Regions from separate parts of the Nocardia sp. NPDC003183 genome, predicted to be linked through region 1. Evidence: riboswitches for the same ligand, from Rfam matches in the RefSeq annotation. Region 1 holds a riboswitch; each other region holds the start of a gene.
What was found. Region 1 has a riboswitch for S-adenosylmethionine ahead of ACWDXS_RS33955 (bifunctional o-acetylhomoserine/o-acetylserine sulfhydrylase). Riboswitches for the same ligand answer to the same signal wherever they lie in the genome.
Positions count from the first base shown of each region.

Region 2: it holds a riboswitch for S-adenosylmethionine, as region 1 does, so the genes downstream of both, ACWDXS_RS28415 (aminotransferase class V-fold PLP-dependent enzyme) here and ACWDXS_RS33955 (bifunctional o-acetylhomoserine/o-acetylserine sulfhydrylase) in region 1, are expected to answer to the same signal.
Region 3: it holds a riboswitch for S-adenosylmethionine, as region 1 does, so the genes downstream of both, ACWDXS_RS20810 (rhodanese-like domain-containing protein) here and ACWDXS_RS33955 (bifunctional o-acetylhomoserine/o-acetylserine sulfhydrylase) in region 1, are expected to answer to the same signal.

Region 1 is NZ_JBSFTG010000023.1:36,028-40,283, forward strand. Features, by position in the region: gene metX (homoserine O-acetyltransferase MetX) at 1-551, opposite strand, end outside; gene ACWDXS_RS33955 (bifunctional o-acetylhomoserine/o-acetylserine sulfhydrylase) at 548-1,864, opposite strand; SAM riboswitch class IV at 1,947-2,057, opposite strand; gene ACWDXS_RS33960 (TetR family transcriptional regulator) at 2,122-2,844, opposite strand; gene ACWDXS_RS33965 (MFS transporter) at 2,979-4,256, shown strand, end outside.
Region 2 is NZ_JBSFTG010000013.1:192,741-196,996, reverse strand. Features, by position in the region: gene ACWDXS_RS28430 (Uma2 family endonuclease) at 1-198, shown strand, start outside; gene ACWDXS_RS28425 (hypothetical protein) at 235-474, shown strand; gene ACWDXS_RS28420 (excalibur calcium-binding domain-containing protein) at 481-1,020, opposite strand; gene ACWDXS_RS28415 (aminotransferase class V-fold PLP-dependent enzyme) at 1,230-2,546, opposite strand; SAM riboswitch class IV at 2,588-2,702, opposite strand; gene ACWDXS_RS28410 (class I SAM-dependent DNA methyltransferase) at 2,876-3,580, shown strand; gene ACWDXS_RS28405 (AAA family ATPase) at 3,818-4,256, shown strand, end outside.
Region 3 is NZ_JBSFTG010000006.1:221,822-226,077, forward strand. Features, by position in the region: gene ACWDXS_RS20800 (PIN domain-containing protein) at 1-38, shown strand, start outside; gene ACWDXS_RS20805 (O-succinylhomoserine sulfhydrylase) at 113-1,321, opposite strand; gene ACWDXS_RS20810 (rhodanese-like domain-containing protein) at 1,332-1,748, opposite strand; SAM riboswitch class IV at 1,766-1,885, opposite strand; gene ACWDXS_RS20815 (Rv0361 family membrane protein) at 1,931-2,389, opposite strand; gene ACWDXS_RS20820 (FAD-dependent oxidoreductase) at 2,580-3,968, shown strand; gene ACWDXS_RS20825 (amidohydrolase family protein) at 4,153-4,256, shown strand, end outside.

The DNA of each region.
Region 1 (4,256 bases):
AGCGCGGCCGAAACCCGCTCCGGCAGGCCGATGATCCACTCGAGCACCCGCATGCCGCCCATCGAGCCGCCGACGACAGCGCCGAGCCGCTCGATCCCGAGCACCTCGAACAACTGCGCTTCGGCTTTCACCTGGTCACGGATGTTCAGCTCGGGAAACCGCGCGCCCCATGGCTTTCCGTCGGAGGCGAGTGAGGACGGGCCGGTGCTGCCCTTGCAGCCGCCCAGCACGTTGGTCGCGATCACACACCACTCGTCGGTGTCGATCGGCGCGCCGGGCCCGACCATGCCCTCCCACCAGCCGGGCGCCCCGTCGGGCCCACCGACGACATGGGAGTCGCCGGTGAGCGCGTGTTCGACGAGCACCACGTTGTCCAGGGTGGGCGAGAGCTCGCCCCAGCGTTGCACCGCCAGCCGCACATCGGGGACGACGGCGCCGTTCTCCAGCGCCACATCCCCGATGGCGACCAGGCCGACGCGCCCGTCCGGCGGCGGCAGCAGGGCCACCCCGGTTCCTGGTCGGGCGATCGGCGATTCGGTGCTCACAGTCACGTCGTCGCCGCCGCGAACCCGGCCCGCAGATCGGCCAGAATGTCGTCGATTCCCTCGATGCCCACCGCGAGCCTGACCAGGCCGGGAGTGACGCCGGCCGCCAGCTGCTCTTCGGGCGTCAACTGCGAGTGCGTGGTCGACGCCGGGTGAATCACGAGTGAACGCACATCACCGATGTTAGCTACATGGCTGTGCAGGCTGAGCGCGTCCACGAACTTCTTGCCCGCGTCGACGCCGCCTGCCAGCTCGAACGCCACGATCGCGCCCGCACCCTTGGGCGCCAGCTCCTTGGCTCGCGCGTACCAGGGCGAGGACTCGAGGCCCGCGTAGAACACCGCGTCGACGCCCGGCTGCTCGGCGACGAACTTCGCGACCGCCTCGGCATTGCTGACATGCCGTTCGACCCGCAGGCTCAGCGTCTCGATGCCCTGGGCGATGAGGAACGCGTTGAACGGCGAGACCGCGGCACCCAGATCGCGCAGCAACTGCACGCGAGCCTTCAGCGCGAACGCGGGCGCGCCCAGATCGGCGAACACCGCACCGTGGTAGCTGGGGTCGGGCTCGGTGAAGCCGGGGAAGCGCGCGTTGCCGTCGGCGTCGCGCACCGTCCAGTCGAAGGTGCCGCCGTCGACGATCACGCCCGCCACGGCCGCACCGTGCCCACCCAGGTACTTCGTCGCCGAATGCACGACGATGTCGGCGCCGTGGGCCAGCGGCTGGATCAGGTAGGGGGTGGCGACGGTGTTGTCCACGATCAGCGGAAGGCCGTTCGCGTGCGCGACACCGGCGATGCCGGGAATGTCGAACACCGCGCTGCTCGGGTTGGCGATGGTCTCGCCGTAGAACGCCTTGGTGTTCGGCTGGATCGCGGCTTCCCACTGCGCGAGGTCATCGGGATCCTCGACGAACGAGACCGTGATTCCCAGTTTGGGCAGCGAGTAGTGGAAGAGGTTGTAGGTGCCGCCGTAGAGGTGCGGGCTGGACACGATGTGGTCGCCCGCGCTCGCCAGGTTCAGGATCGCGTAGGTCTCCGCGGCCTGGCCCGAGGCCAGCAGCAGCGCCGCGACGCCACCTTCGAGGGCGGCCACGCGCTGCTCCACCGCGTCCTGGGTGGGGTTCATGATCCGGGTGTAGATGTTGCCCGGCTCGGCGAGACCGAACAGCGCGGCGGCGTGATCGGTGTCGCGGAAGGTGTAGGAAGTGGTCTGGTAGATCGGCAGCGCCCGCGCGTTGGTGCTCGCGTCGGGAGCTTGGCCCGCGTGGACCTGCTTGGTCTCGAAGGACCAGTTCTCGGGCAGGGAAGAGTCAGTCATGTCGTGCTCCAAATGGGTGTCAGCCGGGGGATCTCGTCAACTGGGTCGGATCGACTGGCAACAACACATGGGGGCCTCCTGCAGTGCGCGCTTGCTCTCGACTTTCGAGAGCCCGGTCATCACCCGGAGCACCCCACCGCAGCTGGAGGGTTGCCGACCAGCGAGCCGGGGCTTGGCGCTGGTACTCATGACCTTGCCGTCATGTTAACCGGAGATCTCCCGCAGGCGGAAACTTCCCCCGCATTTCCCGCCGAAGATCACTCGCCGGACGGTGTGCCGAAGCCTGGCGTGTCGTCCACCGGTGCGCCACAGACCTGCCGCAAGCCGTGGTAGGCGCGCAGCACGGCGTCGCGCGTGACCCGAACGGCTACCGTCGGTGACCCGCTCAGCAGTGCCTGTTCGGTATCGGCGACCGAGAGATGGCACAGCATCTGCCAGATCCCGGCCACCAGCTTCACCGTGAAGTCCTCCGGTGACGTGCCCATCCGCTGCGCGAGCTCGGTGCACACCGCGACGTTCTTCTTCTCCGCGTATTCCAGCGCGCGCGCGTTGACCGACTGGCTGGTGCGCATGATCCGCTGCATCTGCAGGAACTGACGGATGAACCGGATACCGTCCGCATCCGCCTCGGCCTGGACCACCTCCAGGTAGGCGCCGCACAGTGCCTGGAGTTCGTTGCCGGTGTTCGGCTGGGAGCGCAGCGCGACGGCGACGGAGACCCCGAAGTCGTCGATCGGGGCAAGCACGATGTCTTCCTTGAGCGCGAAGTACCGGTTGACGGTGCGTGGGGACACATCGGCACCCGCGGCGATCTGCTCGACCGTCGTCGCGTCGAACCCCTGGCTGTCGCACAGCTCGAGTCCGACCGCCACGATCGCGGCCTTGGTCTGGAGTTTCTTGCGCTCGCGCAGGCCCAGCGGCGCGCCGGCAGCCGGTTCGGTCGTCCGGTCGGCGCTGATCGGAGTGGTCGAGTCCAGCATGTGACCAGCCTACCGCGTCGGCCGCTTTATCTGTCCAACTAAGTCAATTGGCGCAGTCAGACATTTTTCTCTTGACGCCAATTGTCTCACAGTGCCAGGATTGGTCCACACTGATCGAGTGACGAGGAGTCCTGGTGACCAGCACCGAGATAGAGACGAAACATGTTGATTCCCAACAGAGTTCGATGCGGTGGTGGGCGCTGGTCGTGCTCTCCGCCGCCCAGTTGATGGTGGTGCTCGACGCCACCGTGATCACGATCGCCCTGCCCTATGCCCAGCGTGACCTGGGGATCAGCGACGGCGACAAACAGTGGGCGCTCACCGCGTACACGCTCATCTTCGGTGGGCTGCTACTGCTCGGCGGACGGATGGCCGACTACCTGGGCCGGCGCCGGATCTTCCTGGTCGGCCTGGTCGGCTTCGCCGCCGCGTCGGCGCTGGCGGGGCTCGCGCAGACCGGTCCGCAGTTGTTCGTCGGCCGAGGTCTACAGGGTGCGTTCGCCGCGCTGCTCGCCCCCGCGGCCTTGTCGCTGTTGTCGGTGATCTTCACCGACGTGCAGGAACGGGCCCGCGCGTTCGCGGTGTTCGCCGGCATCACCGCCGGTGGCATCGCGTTCGGGCTGATCGTCGGCGGCGCGCTCACCGAATTCGCGTCGTGGCGGTGGACGCTGCTGATGAACACGCCGATCGCGCTCATCGCGGTAGCCGGTGCGGTGGCGGTGATCGCGCGCGATATCCCGGTGCCCAGAACCGGCGGCTACGACCTGCCCGGCGCCGTCACCGTGACATTCGGCTTGGTGTCGATCGTCTACGGATTCAGTCGCGCCGCCGAACACGGTTGGCTGGCGGGCAGCACCCTCGGCCTGCTCGGGGCCGGCTTCGCCTTGCTCATCGCGTTCGTCTTCATCGAGGCACGCTCGGCGAACCCGCTGCTGCCACTGCGAATTCCGGGTGAGATCAATCGCGGCGGCGCCTTGCTGGCCGCGCTGCTGATCCCGATCGCGATGTTCGCCATGTTCTTGTTCCTGAGCTTCTACTACCAGAACACCCTGGGGTATTCGCCGCTGAAGGCCGGGATCGCGTTCCTGCCGTTCCCCGTGGGCATCGGGATCGCGGCGGGCATCACCAGTTCGCTGATGCCCAAGTTCGGGCCGCGTCCGCTCATGGTGGTCGGCGCGCTGCTCGGCGTCGTGGGACTGCTGTGGCTGGCACAACTGAGCTACGGCGACGGGTACGCGCTGAGCGTGCTGCCCGCGCAGCTGTTGATGGCGCTCGGGATGGGCCCGCTGTTCGTCGGGATGCAGGCCGTGGCCCTGCATCAGGTCGACGCCGAGGACTCCGGTGTCGCCAGCGCCCTGCTCAACGCCGCCCAGCAGGTCGGCGGCGCCGTCGGCACCGCCCTGCTGACCACC
Region 2 (4,256 bases), on a different contig from region 1:
ATCGAGCAGTACTGGATCGTCCGCATGGAGAACAACGACGGCCGCGTGAAGTCCATCGAAATCCTCCGTCTCAACACCGCGGGCGTCTACGTCTCCACCGAAACCCGCTTCCGATCCCACAGCCCCACCGCGATCGCGATCACCGATCCGCTCGACGTCACCATAACCTGGAACGCCCTCGACGCGGATCTCGACTGACCTGATCGGAAACTTGTCTCCATGAGTGAGTTTCGGGTGACCGGCATCTTCCCGGTCAGCTTCAGACCGGACCCGTTTGTCGTCGGCCACGCGATCGGCAATTTCGACGTCGGCGGCGCTGTCGAGCTTCGGCGGGCGGGCAAGGTCATCGCTCGAGGAGTCCTTCGAGCGTTCGAAATCCGTCGCTCCCCGAGAGGCGAACTCTCGTTCGCCTTCTCGGATGAGATTTCCCAGCACGTCAGCGTCGGGGACGTCGTTCGTTCGATGGATACCTGATTACCCCTACTCGCAGGCCACTCCATCCTTGTTCCGGTCGAGCTCTGGTCGGTAGCCGGGTTCACCGATGTGGATCGGGGCGGCACCGGCAGCCCTGGCTGCGTCACAGTTCTTGTAATAGGCGCTGGCGGGCGCCGGCGCTTCGGGCTCCGGGACGGCTGCCACCCGCGGGGCGGGGAGGTCGACGGTGGTGGTCGGCGCGGGGACGATGACCGGCGGTGGAGCCGGCGCCGCGATCGTGGTGGTGGGTGCGATGGGTGCCGGCGGGAGATCGATCGTGGTGGTCGGGGCGGCGGACGTCGTGGTGGTCGGGGCGGCGGTGGTCGTCGACGGCTTTGCCGTGGTCGATGATGCGACGACGCGGGTGGTCGAGGTGGGTGATGTCCGCGCGGCCGGTGAGGGGTTGTCGTCACTGAGACCGGCGACGACCGAGAGACCGAGCACGCCGGCGACTCCGATCCCGGCCAGCAACGGCCAACGCCGCTTCTTTTCGGGTCGGCGGGGCGGACGAGCCCACGGGTCGGGCGGCTGAGTCGGTCGAGTCACGGTGTCCCCTTTGATTGTCGGGCAATCTCGGGGGCTTCATCGCGACGGGTTCGACAGGCGTTACCCAGCTGAGAGGCAGTCCAAACCTGGAATTTCCGAGAAGCGGTCCGTCGGGTTCTCGGACGGATACCACTCGACGGAAAACGAATATCGGCCGCCGAGAGCAGGTCTCGACGGCCGACGTTCGGCGAATCTCGCCTGTGACGAGTTCAGCCGATCAGGCAGGGGGCGGCGCCTTCGGGGGAAGAGGCGCTGAGGGGACGGGTTTCGGGGGTCGGGTTCCAGTGCCCGTCGGTGGCGGCGTAATTCCAGGCGGGGCCTTGGCTGACCAGGGTGGCTACCGCGCTGATCAAGCGGTCTACATCGGCGGCGGTGGTGCCGAGGCCGATGCTGGCTCGGAGGGCGGCGTCGAGGCCGAGGCTCGCGAGGAGGGGGTGCGCGCAGAAGCGGCCGTCGCGCACGCCGATGGCGTGTTCGGCGGAGAGGTACGCGGCGACTTTGCCAGGGGCGATATCGGCGATCGTGAAGGCGACGATGCCCACACAGTCGGGGCTGTCGGACCAGATACCGACCAGGTCGACGCCGGGGATCGCGGACAGGCCGTCACGCAGCCGGTCGGCCAGAAAGCGCTCGTGCGCGACGAGTTCGGTGGGATCGATGGCAGCCAGCGCATCGCAGGCAGCAGCAATAGCGGCCGCGCCGAGGACGTTCGGCGAACCGGCTTCGTGCCGCTGCGGCGCGCACGCCCATTCGACCTCTGTCACACCGACATTGCGCACCGCACCACCACCGGCCAGGTAGGGCTCACCCTCGTCCAGCCAGTCGCGCCGGCCGACGAGCACACCCGAACCGAACGGCGCGTACAGCTTGTGCCCGGAGAAGGCGAGGTAGTCGATCCCGGTTTCGCGCAGGGAGATCCGGCGATGCGGAGCCAGCTGCGCGGCGTCGACGAGGATGCGCGCACCACAGAGGTGGGCGATGGTCGCGAGCCGTTCCAGCGGCAGCACCTCACCGGTGACGTTGGACGCGCCGGTCACCGCGAGCAGCGCGGCAGGCTTGCTGCACAGCTCGGCGACGACACGCTGAATCGTCTCCTCGACTGTGGCGGCGGCCCGCACGACGCGACGACCGTGCTTCGCCCACGGCAGGAAGTTGGCGTGGTGCTCGATATCGAGTACCACGGTCTCCCCCGGCACGCACCCGGCCAGCAGGTTCAGCGAATCGGTGGTGTTGCGCGTGAACACCACGACCTGGTCGTCGTCGGCGTCGAGGAACCGGGCAACGGACCCCCGCGAGGCCTCGTAGCACTCGGTGGAGATCCGCGAGGCGTATCCCGCGCCCCGGTGCACGCTGGCGTAGAACGGCAGCAACTGCGAAATCCGGTCGGTGACCTGCTTCAACGCCGGCGCACTCGCCGCGTAGTCGAAGTTGGCGTAGGAGCTGGTACCGCCCTGAACGAGCGGAACCTGCAGGTCGGCACCGGAAACGGCGGCGATGGCACAGGTGGGGTCGATTACAGCAGTCATGACGAAATCCCGTCGGCTCAGGGACCCGCTCCTGAAGAGGTGGCCCGCGCTTGCCGCGCCCAATTCGGACGTCAGCCTGGTCGTCACCCGGAGCACCCCACCGCGGAGGAGGGTTGCCGACCAGCAAGCCGGGGCTGAACGCTGGTACTCGTGACCTGCAACGAGAGTGACAGACGACCACCGGACCTGTCAACCACCGATCGCCGGCGCGCTCGGAGCCGACCCCGGCCACGCACGAGATCTCCCGGTTCGGCGCGGCGGTCGGACCGTCGCGACCCGCAGCGGGAAATCGGTTGTCCACGTGCGCTTTCCTTTGCGACACTCCGGTGATGCCTGCCTTCGCCGATTTCGACCGACGCCACTACCCCACCGTCGATGTCGCCACCGGCTACGACGGCTGGGCCGACACCTACGAGCGCACCGTGATGGACGAGATGGACTCGGCGCTGCTGGATCGGCTTCGTCGCCCGGATTGGGCGGGAGTGCGCCAGGCGGTCGACCTGGGTTGCGGGACGGGGCGAACCGGCGCGTGGTTGCGCAGCCGCAGTAGCGCCGAGATCGACGGCGTCGATCTGAGCGCGGGAATGCTGGCCCGTGCCCGCGTACGCGGTGTACACCGCACACTCACCAAGGCCGACGTGTGTGCCACCGAATTACCCAGCAGCACTTACGATCTCGTGATCTCCTCGCTGATCGACGAACACCTGCCGGACCTGCGCCCGTTCTACACCGAGGCCGCGCGGCTGGCTGTCCCAGGAGCCACGTTCGCCCACGTCAGCTACCACCCACAGTTCATGATGGTCACCGGAATGCCGACGCACTACACCCCGGCTGGGGGCGATCCGATCGCGATCAGCACCCACCTGCACCTGCTGAGCGAGCACATCACCGCGGGCACCGACGCGGGCTGGGTCCTCACCGAAGCGGCCGAGGCCCTGGTGGACGACGCCTGGCTCGCGGCGAAACCCAAATGGGCCGACCTGCGCGGCCACCCGTTCACCATGGCGCTGGTCTGGACGCTCGGCATCGCATAGGCACCGAGCCGCACGCTTCGAGGCACGCCCGACGCGAAGGGAATCGCCCATGAGGGGGCGTGGCGGAACTAGCATCCGACGAAGGGAATCGCTGCGCTGAGGGCTCGGCAGATCAATGTGGCGCTGCGGGTGGGGTCCGATGTCAAACCGGTACACAAGGGGTGAACTTTGCCCGTGATGGACGCCGTACGATCGAGTGAAGCGAAAATAGTCCACGTAGTTGATCGGAAGAAGACCATGTCACACGCCTTGAGCTCCACTTCGGCGGACGTGAGCGCCGATCTACCCGACGAATTCGTCCACCTGGCCAGGTTGGCGCTCGCCGGGCGCGAGCAGGACGTCGCGATGTTCGTGCGCCGGGCCGCGCGCCGCCACCGGCATGCCAGTCCCGAACTGGCCGATGCGCTGATCGCCCTGCTGCGCCAGAACCCCACGCGCGCCAATCCCCTACGCGCGGAAGTGGATACGCCGATTCCGGTCGACGGCGACAGCCGACTGCCGCTGCTGCGGGTGATCCCGCCCGGTTCCACCGCCGAAGTGCCGATCCTGGCCGCCGAAACCTATGACGTGCTCACCCAGATCGTCGACGAACGCAGGCAGGCCGACCGGCTGGCCGCCGCCGATCTGACTCCGGCCGGCAGCTTGCTGTTCGTCGGTCCGCCCGGTGTCGGCAAGA
Region 3 (4,256 bases), on a different contig from region 1:
GCCACCTGGGGTTCGCGGTCTACGACCCGGTCCGGTAGGCGATCCACGAGTCCGACGTCGACCTGCCGAACGTGGATCGTTGCGACAGGCCGACTCGGGACGTTCGGACGAACTAGCTCAGGGCGTTGTCGAGGTCGCCGAGGAGATCTTCGAGGTCTTCCAGACCGACCGAGATGCGAACTACCCCGTCGGACAAGCCGATTGACGCACGCCCCTCCGGGCCCATGGCTCGGTGGGTGGTGGTGGCGGGGTGGGTGATCATGGTTTTGGCGTCGCCGAGGTTGTTGGAGATGTCGATGATGCGGAGGCGGTTGAGGACCTCGAAGGCTCGCTTCTTGCCGTCTTCGCCGTTGAGGGCGAAGGTGACTACGGTGCCGCCGCCGGTCATCTGCTCTTTGGCCAGTGCGTGTTGCGGATGTGATTCCAGGAAGGGGTATTTCACCCAGTCGACCGAATCCTTGGTCTCCAGGAACTCGGCTACCCGCAGGGCCGACTCGGTGGAGTGGCGCACGCGCAACGGCATGGTTTCCAGGCCCTTGAGCAAGGTCCAGGCGTTGAAGGGGCTCAGGGCAGGGCCGGTGTGGCGCATCAGGGTTTTGACGGGGCCGTCGATGTAGTCCTGGGCACCGAGGATGGCGCCGCCGAGGACGCGGCCCTGGCCGTCGATGTGTTTGGTGCCGGAGTAGACCACCACGTCGGCGCCGAGTTCGAAACCGCGCTGGAGCAGGGGGGTGGCGAAGACGTTGTCCAGCACCACCTTCGCGCCCGCGGCGTGGGCGAGCTCGGTGACCTTGCGGACATCGACGAGGGTCTGCATCGGGTTGGCCGGGGTCTCGAAGAACACGGCCTGGGTGGGGACGGAGAGGGCCTGCTCCCACTGGTCGAGGTCGTCACCGTCGACGAACACGGTTTCGATGCCCCAGCGCGGCAGGATCTCGTTACAGACCACGAAACAGGACCCGAACAGGCTGCGGGCGGCGACGAGACGGTCGCCCGCCTTCAGCAGGGCGCCGAGCGCGGTGAACACCGCCGACATGCCGGACGCGGTCGCGAAGGCCGCTTCGGCGCCGTCGAGCAGGCGGATGCGCTCCTCGAACATGGCCACGGTCGGGTTGCCGAAACGCGAGTAGACGAAGTGCTCGACGTCGCCGGTGAACGCGGCCTCGGCGGCTTCGGCGTTCTCGTAGACGAAACCGGAGGTCAGGTACAGCGCCTCGGAGGTCTCGTCGAAGCCGGAACGGCGCAGACCGCCGCGCACGCCGAGCGTGCCGGGACCGACGCCTTCGGGCAGTGGCTTGTCGAACGAACCACCGGTGATCATGCTTTTCTCCTTATGCCTGACGCCACGGCAGGCCGACAGCGCGCCAACCGGTGCTGCCGCGCTGACCGAACGCGTCGGGACCACCTTCGAAACCGTCGAGCACGTTGTAGGACGGTGCCACGCCCGCCGCGGTCGCCAGGTTCGCCGCGTGCGCGGAACGCTGACCGGAGCGACACAGGAACACCACGGGTGCGTCGTCGGGGCGACCGGCGAGTGCCTTCTCGAGCTGCACGCCGAACTCGGGATTGCGGGTGCCGGTGCCGTCGACCCACTCGATGAAGTGGGCCGGGCGTTCGATGGAACTGGTGTCGGGAATGCCGATGTGTGCCCACTCGCCTTCGGTGCGCACGTCGACCAGCACGGCGCCGGGGTGCTCGGTGAGCAGCTCCCACGCCTTCTCAGGGGTGATGTCGCCAGCGTAAGTCATGTCGATCCTCCTGCGTGAATCCGCTCTTGCCGTGCCGGAAATCCCCGAACACACGGCCAGGTCGTCACCCGGAGCACCCCACCGCGGAGGAGGGTTGCCGACCAGCGAGCCGGGGCTTGACGCTGGCACTCATGACCTTGCGATCTGAGATTGCCTCGGCACCGGTCATCGTGTCAAACGATTCAGAAGGAACACACCAGCCACGCGCTGTCGACGCGGGTCAGTTTCCAGTTGCTCGCCGCCGGGTTGCCGTTGACCACGAGCGCCGCGTCGATCTTGGCGCGGTCGCCGTTGACGGTGGCGTTCTCGAAACCCTTGCCGTCGATCGTGACAGTGGATTTCGGGCCACCGAGCTGTTCGCCGAGGCCGGATTTCTCCTCGTCGAACCCGGGGCAGGCCACACCGGTCGGCGGACGGAGGTCGCTGCGCGAGCGCGCGTCGATATAGTTGGTGACGGCGGCCGCGAGACGGTCCGCCTCTGTGACATTTTTCTCAGCGGGTGAGAGCAGTCCACCCGCCACGATGCCGATGAGCACGATGATCGCGATCACCGCGGCCGCGACGAACGGGACGATGGAACGCTTGTCGGTCTGATCCACCACTACGGGCTGGTCATCCGAGCCTGTTTGCTCCTCGTTCATGCTGTAATCCTGACAGACCCGCGCGGGCAGCTACACCGCGCGCCGGGTGGCTGCAACGCCGCAGCTAGAATCGCCTTGATTGCGGTCGGCTGCCGACGTCGATGGCAGCTGCCAGTAAGCGGATGTCCGACTTAGCCTAAGCTAAGTTGACGCCGTCAAATCAGTTCTCGACCAAAGGGTGCGCGTAGAAATGACCGAACAGAGTGCAGCGACTCGCCCACTTCGCATTGCGATCGTGGGTGCGGGACCGGCCGGTATCTACGCCGCCGACGCGTTGATGAAGTCCGATGCCGACGTGAGCATCGACCTCTACGAGCGTATGCCCGCGCCCTTCGGCCTGATCCGCTACGGCGTCGCCCCTGACCACCCGCGCATCAAGGGCATCATCACCGCCCTGCACAAGGTCCTCGACAAGGACCAGGTCCGCCTGCTCGGCAACATCGACTACGGCACCGACATCACCCTCGACGACCTGCGCCAGTTCTACGACGCGGTCATCTTCTCCACCGGCGCCAACGCCGACCGCGCCCTGGCCATCCCCGGCATCGACCTCGACGGCTCCTACGGCGCCGCGGACTTCGTGTCCTGGTACGACGGCCACCCCGACGTCCCGCGTTCCTGGCCCCTCGACGCCGAGAAGGTCGCCGTGCTCGGTGTCGGCAACGTCGCCCTCGACGTCGCGCGCGTGCTCGCCAAGACCGGCGACGAACTGCTGCCGACCGAGATCCCGCCGAACGTCTACGAAGGTCTCAAGGGCAACAAGGCCCTCGAGGTCCACGTGTTCGGTCGTCGTGGTCCCGCGCAGGCCAAGTTCACGCCCCTCGAGCTGCGCGAACTGGATCACTCGCCGACGATCGAGGTCATCGTCAACCCCGAGGACATCGACTACGACGAGGGCTCCGAAGCCGCGCGCCGCAACTCCAAGCAGGTCGACATGGTCGCCAACACCTTGGAGCAGTGGGCCATCCGCGACCACGGCGACCGCCCGCACAAGCTGTTTTTGCACTTCTTCGAATCGCCCTCGGAGGTCCTCGGCGCAGACGGCAAGGTCGTCGGCCTGAAGACCGAACGCACCCAGCTCGACGGCACCGGCAACGTCAAGGGCACCGGCAACTTCACCGACTGGGACATCCAGGCCGTGTACCGCGCCGTGGGCTACCTCTCGCAGAACGTCACCCAGCTGCCGTTCGACGATCAGGCGGGCACGGTGCCCAACGAGGCCGGCCGCGTGATCGCCGACGACACCGCCGAAGGTGACGCCCGATTCATGCCCGCCACCTACGTGACCGGCTGGATCAAGCGCGGCCCGGTCGGCCTCATCGGCCACACCAAGGGCGACGCCAACGAGACCATCGCCTGCCTGCTCGACGACGCCAAGGCCTTCGCCCCCGCGCCGAAGCCCGAGCTCGACGCCGTCACCGAGTTCCTCGAGGGCAAGGGCATCCCGTTCACCACCTGGGCGGGCTGGTACCGCCTCGACGCCCACGAGCGCGCCCTCGGCGAGCCCGAAGGCCGTGAGCGCGTGAAGGTCGTGGAGCGCGAGGACATGCTGCGCGCCTCCGAGCCGAACAAGGCCTGAGTTTTCGGCGCGCTGGCGCGCGCGTGTTCGCGGCCCTGAATGGCCCGCCGATCCCTCCTCGGGGTCGGGATGTGCGGGAGTTGGGTGTGCTGTCATGGCAGAACTCGGGGTTTCAGTGGTCCCGTCCTAGTGGGGGCGCGACGTTGAGCGCGCTCGCGCCGCAGAGATAAGGCATTCTGTACTGGTGTTCGATGCCCACGTCCACATCATCGATCCGCGGTTTCCGCTGATCGAGAACGAAGGCTATCTCCCCGAGCCCTACGTGATCGATGACTATCGAAAGCGTAT